DNA from 2 places in the Paenibacillus polygoni genome. Region 2 is predicted to be linked to the other one. Evidence: riboswitches for the same ligand, from Rfam matches in the RefSeq annotation. Region 2 holds a riboswitch; the other holds the start of a gene.

What was found. A riboswitch is a leader RNA that binds a small molecule or an ion and turns the genes downstream of it on or off. The one in region 2 is predicted to bind cobalamin.
Region 1: linked by a shared signal. The riboswitch ahead of QPK24_RS05705 (ABC transporter substrate-binding protein) and the one ahead of metE (5-methyltetrahydropteroyltriglutamate--homocysteine S-methyltransferase) in region 2 are both predicted to bind cobalamin.

The regions. Positions count from the first base shown of each region.
Region 1 is NZ_CP127162.1:1,192,728-1,200,213, forward strand. Features, by position in the region: gene cbiB (adenosylcobinamide-phosphate synthase CbiB) at 1-741, shown strand, start outside; gene QPK24_RS05700 (histidine phosphatase family protein) at 738-1,397, shown strand; cobalamin riboswitch at 1,581-1,791, shown strand; gene QPK24_RS05705 (ABC transporter substrate-binding protein) at 1,964-2,950, shown strand; gene QPK24_RS05710 (FecCD family ABC transporter permease) at 2,947-3,993, shown strand; gene QPK24_RS05715 (ABC transporter ATP-binding protein) at 3,990-4,817, shown strand; gene cobT (nicotinate-nucleotide--dimethylbenzimidazole phosphoribosyltransferase) at 5,021-6,103, shown strand; gene cobU (bifunctional adenosylcobinamide kinase/adenosylcobinamide-phosphate guanylyltransferase) at 6,100-6,654, shown strand; gene cobS (adenosylcobinamide-GDP ribazoletransferase) at 6,651-7,484, shown strand.
Region 2 is NZ_CP127162.1:1,046,664-1,054,149, reverse strand. Features, by position in the region: gene QPK24_RS05040 (hypothetical protein) at 1-349, opposite strand, end outside; gene QPK24_RS05035 (MsnO8 family LLM class oxidoreductase) at 479-1,429, opposite strand; gene metE (5-methyltetrahydropteroyltriglutamate--homocysteine S-methyltransferase) at 1,627-3,924, opposite strand; cobalamin riboswitch at 4,169-4,368, opposite strand; gene QPK24_RS05025 (deoxyguanosinetriphosphate triphosphohydrolase family protein) at 4,451-5,863, opposite strand; gene QPK24_RS05020 (VOC family protein) at 6,237-6,677, opposite strand; gene QPK24_RS05015 (5'-nucleotidase C-terminal domain-containing protein) at 6,876-7,486, shown strand, end outside.

The sequences.
Region 1 (7,486 bases), 150 kb from region 2:
ATCCATCCTGCGCTTGCGATAGCGGGGGAAATTCTGCTGATTGCGACAACAGTTGCGACGAAGGGACTGCGAGATGCAGGCATAGAAGTATATAAACATCTTAGAGCCGGCAAATTGCCAGAAGCAAGAGCTGCACTTGGTATGATTGTAGGCAGAGATACCAAACAGCTGGAATCCTCTGAAGTAGTGCGAGGTACCGTTGAAACGGTAGCCGAGAATATTGTGGATGCGATTATCTCTCCGCTGTTTTTCGCTTTTCTTGGGGGAGCACCTCTTGCGATGGCTTACCGCGCGGTAAACACCCTTGACTCCATGGTCGGCTATAAAAATGAAAAATATAAATCGCTGGGTATGGCCTCTGCTAGACTGGATGATATTGCAAACTTTATCCCCGCACGGATTACAGCACTTCTGCTATTTGCTTCCGCTGGGGTATTAGGTCTACATGTGAAAAATAGTGTGCGCACGGTGAAGCGGGATGCCCGCAAGCACCCAAGTCCTAACGGCGGTTATCCAGAATCCGCGGCTGCCGGTGCGCTTGGAATTCGGCTTGGAGGATATAACGTCTACCACGGGGTTCGTTCTTTCCGTGCTTATATGGGCGAGCCCTATCATGAGATGGAAGCGGGGCATATACGGACAACGATTGCGATGATGTATATATCATCAAGTCTATTCGTAGTCATTCTGGTGGTATTGTTATGGCTGCTGTCTATTACAGGAGCGGGGTGGCTGTGGTGAGTACGCCTCAAAACAATATACCTTCTGTCGATGTTTATTTAGTCCGGCATGGTCTTACAATCTGGAATCAGCAAAGAAGATATTTGGGACACACCGATCTTCCACTGCTTCCTAAAGCAAAGGAGGAGCTCGCAGGACTTCGCACATCCCTTAGGCATATTCAGTTTGAACAGATCTATGGAAGTGATCTTATCCGGTGCATAGAGACACTGGATATTATCGTCCCCGAACAGGCTCATAGAGCTGTCCTTGATGCAAGGCTCAGGGAATACCATTTTGGAGAATATGAAGGACAGACGTATGAGATGCTCCAGCATGATCCGAAGTATCGTCAGTGGATTGATAATCCTCTTGGTGTGACCCCGCCAGGAGCAGAGACGTTTTCTCATTTTTCCGAAAGAATAGAGAAGTTTGTGGAAGAACGAATGGGGCCTTATCTATATGGATCTAGACGGAGTAACGATCAGGACAGGGGAGATGATAACGAAGTACCTAAGATGCTTGTGGTAACTCATGGCGGAGTGATCAGGCAATGGACTGCTAAATGGCTTGCTGAAGCAGAATTTAATTCGTTTATGCCCCGTCCGGGGGAGTGTCTTGTACTTCGTTTTACTTTGTCAGGCGGAGAGCTTTCGGTACAAAAAATAGATAATTGAAGCTACGAAAGGGATATGAAAGTAATTTTCTAATACTTAAACCGTTTATTTTGGAATATAAAGGGAAAGTATAGTTGTCGAAAATTCAGCTTTCCCCTATAATGGCAAAAGATGTGAAGGCCTGATACGAATTGAAATGAACATCTAAAATACATAAAGACTTCATATGAGTACATATCAAAAGTCGATCATACCGAGCAAGGTCCAGAAGAATAAAAGCATTTCATTCTTTTGGTTAAAAGGGAAGCCGGTGCAAATCCGGCACGGTCCCGCCACTGTATACCAGGGACAGCTGCAATGAATCCACTGTTTTCGTCTATAGGAAATGGGAAGGGGGCAAGCTGTTACTTCAAACTTGGATAGTCAGGAGACCTGCCTTGCCCTTTGATAAACGTGTAATCCTTCGAGGAAAGGATACGTTTTGCTTATTTGTTGAGCCTTTCTATTAGAGGGAGCAGCAGCGAGACGTAACCTTGTTCTTATGATAGGAGCAGGGTTGTTTGGTGTTCATACCTAATAAGGTCGTTGGCTTCACTTATAAAGAGAGGGAGAGAAGAATGAAAAAAATGAATGGTCGATTTTTATCCATTTTGATGTCACTCATGCTCGCAATCATGCTTGCAGCGTGCGGTAATGAGACCCCATCAGAAGGACAAGGTACAGGTCAGACAACAGAGCAAGGTACCGGAGCAGAAAACCAAGAAGAGGCTAGTCTCGAGACGGTATATCCTCTGACAATCACGGATGCCACAGGAGAGTCATTTACTTTTGAAAAGGCGCCTGAAAAAATCGTGTCTGTATCGCCAGCAGAGACCGAATCGCTATACGCGATCGGACTTGCCGAGCAAATTGTGGGAGTATCCGACTATGACGATTACCCAGAAGAAGTGAAGGACAAGCCGAAGATGGGCAGCCTGTATACACCTAATGCAGAGGCGATCATTGCGGCTGAGCCGGATATTGTCTTTACAGGTATTTCGATGGATGAGGCAGCAGTGCAGAAACTGCGCGATCTTGGCATCGTTATTTTCAAAACAGATCCAAAAACAATTGAAGATGTAATGAAAAATATTGAAGTATATGGACAAATTACAAATCATCAAGAACAAGCGCAAGAAGTCATCGCAAAAATGAAAGCAGATGTGAAAGAAGTACAAGACAAAGTAGCATCTCTTTCGGGTGATCAGAAAAAACAAGTATATGTAGAATTTTCTCCAGGCTGGACGGTAGGTAAAGGTGAGTTTATGGATGAAGTCATTACCCTTGCAGGCGGAGTGAATGTGGCTGGAGATGCAGAAGGCTGGTTTGAAATCAGTGAGGAAAGTATCATTGCGGCAAACCCAGATGTCATTCTGTATGCAAGTGATGTGGTAGACAATGACAAAACACTCGATGAGATCATTAAAGCTCGCGATGGCTGGAATGAGATTACGGCAATTAAGAACGAGCAAGTAATCTCGATTAATGCTAATCTGCTTAGCCGCCCAGGTCCGCGTGTAACGGAAGGACTCAAAGAAGTAGCGAAAGCAGTCTATCCGGATCTGTTCCAATGAAAAAGAAACTGGCAGGATATGGATTAATAGGAATCGTCCTGCTTGTACTGACCCTGCTGCTATGTCTTGCGATCGGGTCAGTACATCTTCCGATTCGACATATCGCAGGGATTCTTATAAGTCACATTCCAGGGATGGATGGGTTCATTGAACCCATATGGAATACATCGTCAGAACAGATCATTATGAAGGTGCGTTTACCGCGAGTGCTGCTTGGTATCCTGGTTGGTGCAGCGCTGGCTGTTGCCGGTGCAGGATTTCAGGGTGTACTTCGTAACCCGCTGGCAGATCCTTATACGCTTGGGGTATCGGCGGGTGCTTCTGTTGGAGCAGCACTCCTCATTTATTTGGGTCTAGAGTATGCTTGGCTTGGCGAATGGATGCTGCCGCTCGTTGCTTTTATAGCAGGTGTCATTACACTATGGGGTGTTTTGATGCTGGCTAGAGAAGGCGGGAAAATACCGACGAACAATTTGATTTTGTCCGGTGTTGTGATGAATGCTTTTCTAGGAGCTGTTGTTTCTTTTCTGACCGCCATGTCAAAGGACACGGTAAACCAAATTTTGTTCTGGACGATGGGAAGCCTAAGTTTACGGGGATGGTCTTACACGGCCATCCTTTTCCCTTATGTAGGGGTTGGGTTGATCTATCTATGGTGCAGAGGCAGGTCGCTTAATTTGTTGGCACTAGGAGAAAGACAAGCAGCACACCTTGGGGTCAGGGTAGACTTACTCAAAGTATCTGTACTCTTGGTATCTACGCTGTTAACGGCTGCAGCCGTATCTGTCGCGGGTGTGATTGGTTTTGTGGGGCTTGTTGTTCCTCATATCATCAGACTCCTTGTCGGACCCGATTACCGATTGATTATTCCTTTATCTGCGCTAGGCGGAGGTATCTTTCTGGCCTGGGCGGATATGGGCGCCCGGACCATACTCGCTCCTACGGAGATTCCGCTTGGTGTACTGACTGCTTTTGTAGGGGCTCCGTTCTTTGCTTACTTATTACATCGGAATAAAAAACGGCGAGGAGGCATCAGCGGATGACAGAAAATTTCGATCATCAGTCTGAAATCTCGTCTACAGTTCCTGTGGTGGAAGCTAGGGCACTCCGAAAAGAGTACAGTCAGTTCACCGCACTGGATGACATTCATTTCACCGCTGAGGAAGGTGACTGGTGGGGGATTGTTGGGCCGAACGGGAGCGGAAAGTCTACTTTGCTTCATTTACTATCCGGTATCCTGTCACCAAACCAGGGCACGATCCATATAAAAGGCAAACCAGTTCAAGATTACAGCCGTAAAGAACTCTCGCGAATCATTGCTGTTCTACAGCAAGATGGATTACCTGAGATTGGTTATTCCGTCAGGGACGTTGTGGCCATGGGGAGATATCCCTACCAAGACTGGCTGGGGAGAGACCAGGGCTTTGGAGAAGAAAAAATAGAGCAGGTTCTGAAGAAGCTGGATCTTACTTCTCTTGCGGAACGCAGACTTGATGAACTTAGCGGAGGACAAAGGCAGCGGGTAGCTCTTGCCAAAGTAATGGTGCAAGAACCTGAAATCCTGCTGCTAGACGAACCGACCACTTTTCTTGATGTTCGTTATCAGCTGCAGTTCATGGATCTTCTGGCACACTGGCAGCAAAGTACAGGGATTACGATTATTGCTGTACTGCATGATTTGAATCTAGCTTCTCTTTATTGTAATTATTTATGTGCACTAAAAGAGGGCCAGCTTTTCCTTCAGGGTACGCCTGCTGAGGTGCTTACGGAGGAGAATATTAGAGGACTGTTTGAGATCCAGCCTGTAATGGTTCAACATCCGGATCATCATATCCCTCAGTTTTTACTGCGTAAACAGCAAGAGTGAGATGATCTTAATATCAGAACAACATAGAAGAGGGCCTGACATCCATAAATCAGGTCTTCTTTTTTTCAGCCAAAGAGAACGACTTGTCTTCTTTTTAAATTCAATATGAAAATTGCATGATTTCTTTTGAAGTATTTACTCACTTTTCGTTATAATCGTTATATACAAGCTGTACAACAGCAGCGGATAAGGATGGAGATACCATGGAGAGAGAACAGCAATTAAAAGCATGGGTTCAGCAGATTACTGCATTAGATGAGGCAGCGCAGAAGGCGGCTGCAGATCATTTGGATGACTTAACGAAACCCCCAGGGAGTCTGGGTAAGTTAGAAGAGCTCACGATCCGCTTAGCAGGGATTACAGGAAAGAAACAGCCAAGCTTTTCTAAAAAAGCCGTTATTGTGATGGCATCAGATCATGGAGTTGTGGAAGAAGGAGTCAGCAGTTTCCCAGCTGAGGTGACGCAGCAAATGGTTCATAATTTTCTTGCTGGCGGGGCAGCCGTAAATGTACTCGCTCGTCATGCAGGTGCTGAAGTGATATGCGTCGATATTGGTGTGAATGGTGAACCTGTTCATCCCGACCTTGTATCTCGTTCTGTACGCAAAGGAACGGCAAATATGGCGAAGGGTCCTGCTATGAGCAGAGAAGAAGCGCTTCAAGCGATTCTTACGGGGATCGACGTTGTTCAAGAATCCGTAAGAAAAGGAACGCAGTTATTCGTTACTGGAGAGATGGGAATTGGCAATACAACACCAAGTGCAGCAGTTACCAGTGTGCTTACGGGAGTCAGCGTGCAGGAGGCAACAGGCAAAGGGACGGGTCTTGATCAAGCAGGTGTTCAGCATAAAGCAAATGTGATTGCCCGGGCAATACAGCTTAACCAGCCGGCTCCGAATGATCCAATCGACGTACTTGCTAAAGTCGGTGGACTAGATATTGCGGGTCTTGCAGGTGTCATTATCGGCTCCGCTGCTTTGAAGTGTCCGGTTGTTATTGATGGGTATATTTCTACCGCTGCTGCTTTGGTAGCGAGCCGTATTGCACCGGCATGCCGAAATTATATGATAGCTTCTCATATGTCAGAAGAAAGAGGACATGCAGCACTTCTGCAAACGTTGGAACTCTCTCCGTTGCTTCAGGTGGGAATGAGACTCGGTGAGGGAACAGGCGGTGTTCTATGCCTTCATCTGATTGAAGCGGCAGGAAGAATTATGGATGAGATGGCTACATTTAGCAGTGCAGGTGTTTCTGGAGGTAATGAGAAGGCAGAGGCCGAATTATGATTATTCTCGTAACGGGCGGTGCACGCAGCGGTAAAAGTACATTTGCTGAGAAACTGTGCATGAGCCGGTCTTCAGAAGCCATCTATATGGCGACAGCGCAAGCTTATGACCAAGAGATGACCGACCGAATTGCTGCACATCGCAGTCAGCGGGAGGACGGTGCATATCTATGGCATACGATTGAAGAACCGCTCAAAGTAGCTGAAACATTGAACGGGTTAATGGAAGCAACGCTGCCTGTTCCTACGATATTACTTGACTGTCTTACGTTATGGCTTTCTAACGTTTTGATGGCCAAAGAAAACGAGGGACCTGAGGCAATAATGGAAGAGATCGACCGTCTTGTTCGCAGTGTTGCTGCTTATCCAGGTCTAATGATTCTGGTAACCAATGAAGTGGGAGACGGGATTGTTCCTGAATATCGACTGGGCCGGATTTACCGGGATTATGCCGGAATTCTTAATCAGCGTATGGCAGCTATCAGCAAGGAGGTATTCCTTGTAACGGCTGGTATTGCCATCGAACTGAAGAGCAAGGAGTATAAAGTATGAGAGAAAATACAAAAGCGGCTGCGGCCGCTTTTCAGTTTTTATCGCGATTTCCGGTGAAAACTCAGCTTGAATTCACTCCAGAACTGATGACAAGAAGCACTCTGTTCTATCCGGTTGTAGGCTTATGTATTGGGACTTGTGTCTGGATCGCAGCTTGGCTTAGTGGATTCTTATTGCCTCCGGCTCCATCGGCAGTGCTAGTTCTCACAATTTGGGTTTGGCTCACAGGAGGGCTTCACTTAGACGGCTGGATGGACTCTGCTGATGCCCTTCTCAGTTACCGAAGCAGAGAACGAATGCTTGAGATTATGAAGGACAGCAGGGTGGGAGCTATGGGGGTAATTGCCTGTGTTCTTCTGCTGATGCTGAAAGCAACGCTTCTATACAGCTTAATGGGACAAACTTTTCTCATGGGTGCAGCGGTCTTGCCTTTTCTATGGAGCCGTTTCTTTATGGTGTATGCCATGGGGAAATATCCACGGGCTAGGGCCGGAGAGGGCCTAGCAGGAATGTTTTCAGGAGTTCAGAATGCGCTGCTTTATAAGGTGGGAGCGGTAACGCTGCTTCTCTCTGCGATCTCATGCGGTTTATTTTTATATGCTGCGTATACTGTAGATGGGCCGCCGTTTGCATGGAGTCTCCATATGGGTGTTATACTGTCTGCCTTTTTTGTTATTCCTCTATGTATATGGGCTTGCGGGAAATGGGCTGCGGATCGTATCAGCAAACGCCTTGGGGGACTAACGGGAGATATTTATGGAGCGCTTAATGAAGGACTTGAAGCAGTAGGACTGCTCCTGCTAGTTATTCTCACTACCATCATGCACTAAGA
Region 2 (7,486 bases):
TCAGTACCAAACCAGGCTGACCGCTGTTCGTCGCATTATAGAAAGTAACACCACTTGGAGCAGCGCTGACGGGCGGCACGGCGGGAACCCCTAAAGAGATAAGTTTGGATCCAGCTACCACATTCTCGTTCGCACTGAGGCTTTGTCCTGCACCCAAATGTTGCAAAACGGTTGCACTGCCATTGACCTGAAGATGTCCGGCAATGGTTTGGCTGCCATTCACATTAAGGCTCTGCTGAATCGTTTGGTTCTGGGAGTTCACATCTTGTAAAGTTGTCCCTCCAAGGACTTGCAGATGTCTGTTAATCGCTGCGTCTCCCGTTACACTGATATTATCAAATGTCGCCATACACTTCACTCCCTTCCTTATTACTCTATTCTATGTAAAGGAAAGAGATTTGCTCTATAACAAAAGTACAATTATCTATCTTTTAAATTAAAGATCAATAGTATAGGAAGAGAGTGAAAATCCAATCTATTACCCTTTGCTCATTTCTTCCCCTAATAATCCATAGGATAATAAACGTTGTTCATAGGATGCCACACGGGTAGAGATAAGGATCTCGTTACACCCTGTTTTTTGTGCAAGCACTAGCAGCTCCTCTTTGACCTGTTTTGGATTTCCGAAGATGACTGGATAAGGCGGCACCTCTACAATTCCGCCCGTCGCTTTCCGGTGTAAGATGAGCGCTTCCTCTTTCCAGGAAAGAGCTTCATCTGCAGAAGGAGCACAGATTACATTGACCGCAATACTCGCTTTTGGTTTCGTAAGATTCTCGGAAGGGATAAACTGCTCCCTATATTTTTGCAGCATCTCCGCAGCATCCTGTTCACTCATAAACTGACCGAATACATAACCCGTTCCAAACTGCGCGGCATATTCCGCACTTTTCACATTGGTCCCTAACAGCCACAAAGCAGGAGGAATCTCCGGTACGGGCTTAGCCGCAATCGGCTCCCCATCAAAACTATATTTTCCGTGAAGCAAATCTTGAAGCTGTTTAATAAGTTCCGGATACTTGGCCACTTTCTCTAAGTAATTACCGGCAAGAGCCATTGATAAATGGGCCGATCCCCCTGGAGCGCGCCCAATTCCAAGCTCAACACGTCCAGGATAGAGGGAAGCCAGCATATGATAACTTTCAGCTACCCGAATCGGATGATGGTAGGGAAGCAGTACAGCTCCTGATCCAAGCCTAATCCGATTTGTTTTTGCTCCGATGTGAGATAGTAATACTTCTGGACTCGCAGATTCTGTACCTGGAAGATTATGATGTTCTGATGTCCAGTATCTTGTATATCCCCACTCTTCTCCTTTCATCGCGAGATGAACAGACTGGCGAATTGCTTCTTCGGCGGTTACATCCATTAATCTGGGAACGAGGTCTAAAATTCCTAATTCTAATGATGTAGAACCAATTGGGTTCATATATTCTCAACTCCCTGGTTATCTTAAGTTTGCTTCTCGTTCTACCTCTAACAAAAAAACAATCAGTTAATTTAGTATAGCAACCCCATTTCTACTAAATCAAATTTCACCTGTCTATAAGAAGATAAACGGCGGAGCATCATAAAAAGCCGTCTGCCTCACCACGATATGGTGAGACAAACGGCCGGAATCATTTTTTATAAGGAAGGGACTTGAATTTCGTTCCGTGCTTCTCCAGCAGCTGCTACCATGTTTCGAAGAGCTGCTACGGTTTCTTCTTTTCCTCTTGTTTTTAGACCACAATCCGGGTTAATCCAGAACAGTTCCGGATCAAGCACATCCAGCGCCGATACGACAACCTCTTTCATCTCTTCTACGGAAGGGACACGAGGACTGTGAATATCGTACACGCCAAGACCAATTCCTTTGTCATACGTCTGTGTTTTAAAGTTCTCAATTAGTTCTCCGTGGCTGCGGGAAGTTTCTAGAGAAATAACATCCGCGTCCATCGCCTCGATGGAATCAATCACATCATGGAACTCGCAATAACACATATGCGTATGAATTTGCGTTGTATCGTTAACCGATGAAGTGGATAATTTAAAAGCTTTTACAGAATCCGTCAGGTACGATTCATGATCGGCTTTTTTCAAGGGAAGCCCTTCACGAAGTGCCGGCTCATCTACTTGAATCATCTCAATGCCTGCCGACTCCAGTGCTTCCACTTCTTCACGAAGTGCAAGTCCGATCTGATAAGCAACTTCACTGCGCGGAATATCCGTACGAACGAACGACCAATTCAGAATCGTCACTGGGCCTGTTAACATCCCTTTTACTGGTTTTTTCGTAAGGGACTGAGCGTATACGGTTTCTCTCAGTGTCATTGGCTCTTGGTATACCACATCTCCAAAAATAATCGGCGGCTTCACACAGCGTGAACCATAAGACTGAACCCAGCCTCCTGCTGTAAAGGCGAATCCACCCAATTTTTCTCCGAAGAATTCGACCATGTCTGTCCGTTCAAATTCACCATGAACCAGTACATCCAGGCCCAGTTCTTCTTGAATGTCGATCCATTCTTTCGTTTGCTCATCTACAAAAGCTTCATACTGCTGGTTGTCCAGTTGTCCATTTCTCCATTGTCTTCTTGCCTTACGAACCTCAGCGGTTTGCGGGAAACTTCCGATTGTCGTTGTAGGAAGAATAGGAAGATGAAATCTCTTTTGCTGAGCCGCATGTCTTGTTGAAAAATCAGACTTTCTCACGAATGAAGATTCATCCAGATTATTTACAGCTTCTCTTACCGTACCGTTACTGCGGAATACGGATGTTTTCAGTTCGCTCAGTGCCTTACGGTTCTCAGCCAAAGCTTCTTGAATGACATTCTCATCTTCTGCCGCAATGTTCACCAGCAGCTGAATTTCATCCAATTTTTCTTCTGCAAAAGCTAATGAATTACGAAGAACAGGTAACAGTGCATCCTCTTTTGCAAGAGATACCGGTGTATGAAGCAAACTGCTGGACGGTTGAATGATCAGACGATCTGGGGATACGAACTTTCCGAGCTCTTTTATCACCTGAGTGTGCTCCGTCAGATCACTTCTCCATATATTCCGGCCGTCAATGAGACCTGCAGCGAGGACTTTGTCCTCTGGGAATCCATACTCACGAAGATGTTCAAGATTCGCTTCCCCGCCGTGAACAAGATCTAGACCAATCCCTTGAACAGGCAGACTTACCACTTTCTCATAATCACCTACAGCTTCGAAATACGTCTGCAAAATGATCTTAAGCTCAGGCGCTACTTTATTCAGCTCTTCATAAATACGCTCAATTTGTTTCCAATCTTCGGCTGGAATATCAGTAACGAGGCTAGGCTCATCGATTTGTACCCATTGTACTCCCGCCTGCTGCAGTTCAGAAAGCACTTCACAATATAGCGGAAGGAAACGTTCTACAAGGGAAGGAAGTTCAGCGTTCGCATACCCTTTTGATAATTTAAGAAATGTATAAAGTCCAAGAAGAACGGGCTTTCCTTCAATGCCAAGTTCCTGTTTTGCTTCCAAATAAGCATGAAGTGGACGATTCACTGTTAGTGAAGGATTCGCATCAGCGAGTTCAGGAACGATGTAGTGATAATTGGTATTGAACCATTTTGTCATCTCGGAAGCGGCTGCCTGATCGTTACCGCGAGCCATTGCGTAATAAGTATCCAAAGATACCTCTCCGCCTTCGTACCCATAGCGCTTTGGAACAATGCCAAACATTGTACTTGTATCAAGGACATGATCATAAAGTGAGAAATCGCCTACGGGAATCAGATTGATTCCTTTCTCTTGTTGTAGTCGCAAATGTCCAAGGCGAATTCCTTTTAATTCCGCAAGAAAATCAGATTCGCTTACTTTCCCTGCCCAAAAAGATTCGAGTGCTTTCTTCCATTCGCGATTGGCACCAATTCTTGGATACCCTAGGTTACTACTGATCCATTGACTCATTTCCTTACCTCCGTATGGGTATATTATGATGAATTCATTTCATTTTCGGCTTTGTTAGAAATGGCAAAAAGGGACGTCTTCCCTAGAGAACGGTTCCGTCTTTATTTACGAAATGCAGAACTCGGATGTCTGCACATGTAACGTAAAAACGTTGCTGTTTCCTTACTTAACTAGGGTAAAGACGCCCCTGGGTCTTGATCAGACAGGCAGCCATCTTAACACCTTCCTATCTTCCGTAGGTACAGCAGTGTTGTCAAAACAGGCAGGTCTCCTGGCTCCAGAGAAAGATTCGTAAGCTATGCGCCTTCCCAGTTCTTCAAGAACCAGTGGCCTATGCATGCCGCATCTCTGTTACAGTGGCGGGACCGCGCCGGTATCTCACCGGTCTTCCCTATTAAGTACGGCTGCCTATTTGCACCGTACACCTGTTTCCATGAAATTTATTTAGCCCCTCTTTTTCTCTTATATGGAGGTTGTATCCAATATACACCAAGTATATCCCTATGAATAGTCTTTTTTACATTATTTAATCTAGATCATAGATTGAGCCAACTTTTAGACCGTATAATTCATTGTATATTTTCTCAGCAAAAGCATCTGTCATCCCTGCAATATAATCGATAATCATGTGTTCCCATGTCCATATTGGATTGGGGCGGGCTTGGTCTTTTTCAAACCTTTGCAGCCAATCCGATGGAATGATCGATTTTGAAGTTGCAGGATCGTTAAATGCATACCATAAGCGCCGAAGAATCCATTCACTTCTTTTTTGCAGACGCTGAACTCTAAGATCTTTGATCATCGTTACCCACGCAAAGCTTTTCAGCACACTCACTGTACGGAGCAGATCAAGATCCTCTTTTCCTTCCTTGACAAAGGTAACCTTTTTCCAGTCTCCGGTATCAATAATCCCTAAGGAACTGACAAACAGACTCACCCAATACGCTTTTACTTCCCGGCGGGTACGAGAAAAATCATGGTCACAGCCGGGGATCTTCTCTTCCCATATTCGAAGGAAACTATTCAGTACCTCTTCTACTTTTGGTTCAATGGCTTCTTTTGTCCACCCCAACCAGAATGCATCATCAAGCGTCATGATCTTATCAACAATAAGCCGTTTAATGTGCGGGTCATGCAAAAAGTGTTCGTGAACTTCGATTTTTCCTGCCTTAATGCCATCTTCTAAATCATGAGCCGAGTAAGCAATATCATCACAGAGGTCCATAAGCTGGGCTTCTAGTGTCTTTTGCCCTTTCGGAATTTTCCACTCACTGCGAATATCGCTGATGTATTGCCACTCATGCCAGTACATCCCCTTCTTGTTCTCTATGCCGGGATAAGGGTACTTATTAACTCCAAGCAGCACCGCATCCGACAGATTGAGTCCATCTATGTTTTCTCTCTTTTCAAGGAACATCATGAGCCTAAAATTGTGTGCATTTCCTTCAAAGTGCTCATATTTTCTGCGCATGGCTTCAGTTACTTTTTGCACTTGGTTTGGTGATGCCTTGCCTGTTTTATTTACATCCACAATGGACTGCGTTTTCTCCTGAACCAGGTTCGTCAGAATATTATCGAGAACTTCTTCTCCTTTATGACCAAAGGGCGGATGGCCAAAATCATGAGCTATCGAAGCACATTCTACGACTTCAGGATCGATAACGAGCCCTGGGTTATCTGCCCTTCCAAGCTCCGCATCGGGATATTTCCGCAGCAGACTTCGGGCCGCTTCCCTTGCAATCTGCGCCACCTCAAGTGAATGAGTAAGCCTTGTGCGATAATAGTCACCTGTGCCTGCACCGAACACCTGGGATTTCCCTTGTAACCGGCGAAACGTCGGTGAATGAATTAAGCGGGAATAGTCTCTTTCGTAAGTAGCCCGCGAACCTTCGAGTTTATCTATTTCTGCATATTGTCTGTGTTCACGTAATTTGTCCATATGATTTCCTCCGTTATTTCAGGGCATCCAATCCACTGGTTTATCTTTTCTTTTTACCCACTCTACTGAAATCATTTGCACTCGTCTATCCCTTGTGTAAGATTTTCATAGATATTTTTAATTTTTCAACTTTATCACGAAAAATCAGATTTTATCCCCTCAAAAAAAACGTGTTTCTTCTATTATATAAGTTAAACTTATAAGTAATTTATCTTCGTGAATAACAACTTGAAAAGAGCGGTCCTATGACAGAATGACTACAGAGCTCACTTTTATATTGAAAAAAGCACCCGTCTTAAAAATAGACGCGCGCTCTTATTTATTTTATCTCACCCCATGTGTGTTCATGAGTATTTACATACCCTTTTTTAAATTATAATTTATTCCACTCTTCCCAAGGGATTACGCCAGGTTCTGGTCTCGCTTCTCCTGGAAGCATGGACAACCACTCAATCGAATGACCATCGGGGTCTTCTGCAAACATAGAGACAGCTGGCATCCAGCCAAACACGTAAGGTCTTCCGGTCTTGTCGCCTACAAAATTATCGAGAATCACTCCTTTTTGGGTGAGCGTATCGATCGTTTCTGTAAATTTAGACAGCGGCACCTCAAAAGCAAAATGCTGCCTAACAATCTCATGAGGTTCCCTCTTCCATAAACCAAGCATGGCATTTCCTTTTCCGCCAATCCAGTAAAACCGGGCTCCCCGGCGATCCGTATGGGCGAGTTCTAGTCCAACCTGATCTTCATAAAATGCAGCAGAGCGTGCTAGATCCCGTACATGCAGATGTGTTTCAAACAATCCTCTAATCATAATTGTAATTTTCCTTTCATTAAAATATTTATTTTACGTTAACTCGTATTCAAAACAGTCCATACTATATATATTCTACTTCTTATCTCTTATGGTGTAACCTTCCATTCATTCAAAAATTGATTAAAAAAACAAACTATTCTTTATAGTTATTTGGTAAAATGTGCTTGAGATAAAAATTGGGAGGGTTGAAACGATATGTTTACATGGAAAAAGACATTTTCGATGATTGCTATGTCCGCATTATTTTTCAGTACAGTGGGTTTAGCTAATGCTGCGGTTGTAACCTCAGGCACGGCTTCCGCATCTGAACAGAAAGGAACTCACATCACCATCCTGCATACAAATGATACACACGCTAGGGCGGTAGAAGATTCTCCCATCATGGGTTATGCCAAAGTAGCAGGAATTGCGGATAAGTACCGTAAGGATAACCCAAACACGCTTTTTCTGGATGGCGGTGACGCAATTCACGGAACAACCTTCGCTACGCTCGTAAGCGGAGAAAGTATCGTGAAAGTCATGAATGAAATGGGCTATGATGCCATCGTTCCCGGTAACCATGAGTTCAATTATGGATGGGAGCATCTAGTGAAGCTGAGTAAAGAACTCAATTTTCCTATGATTAGTGCCAACGTGAAGAAAAAGAATAACACAGGCCTTTTTGATCCATATATCATTAAAGAAGTGGATGGGGTGAAACTCGGAATTATTGCCCTCACTACACCGGAAACTGCTTATAAAACAAATCCGAAAAACGTAGAAGGTATTCAGTTCACCGATCCATCGGATGAAATGCAAAAATACGT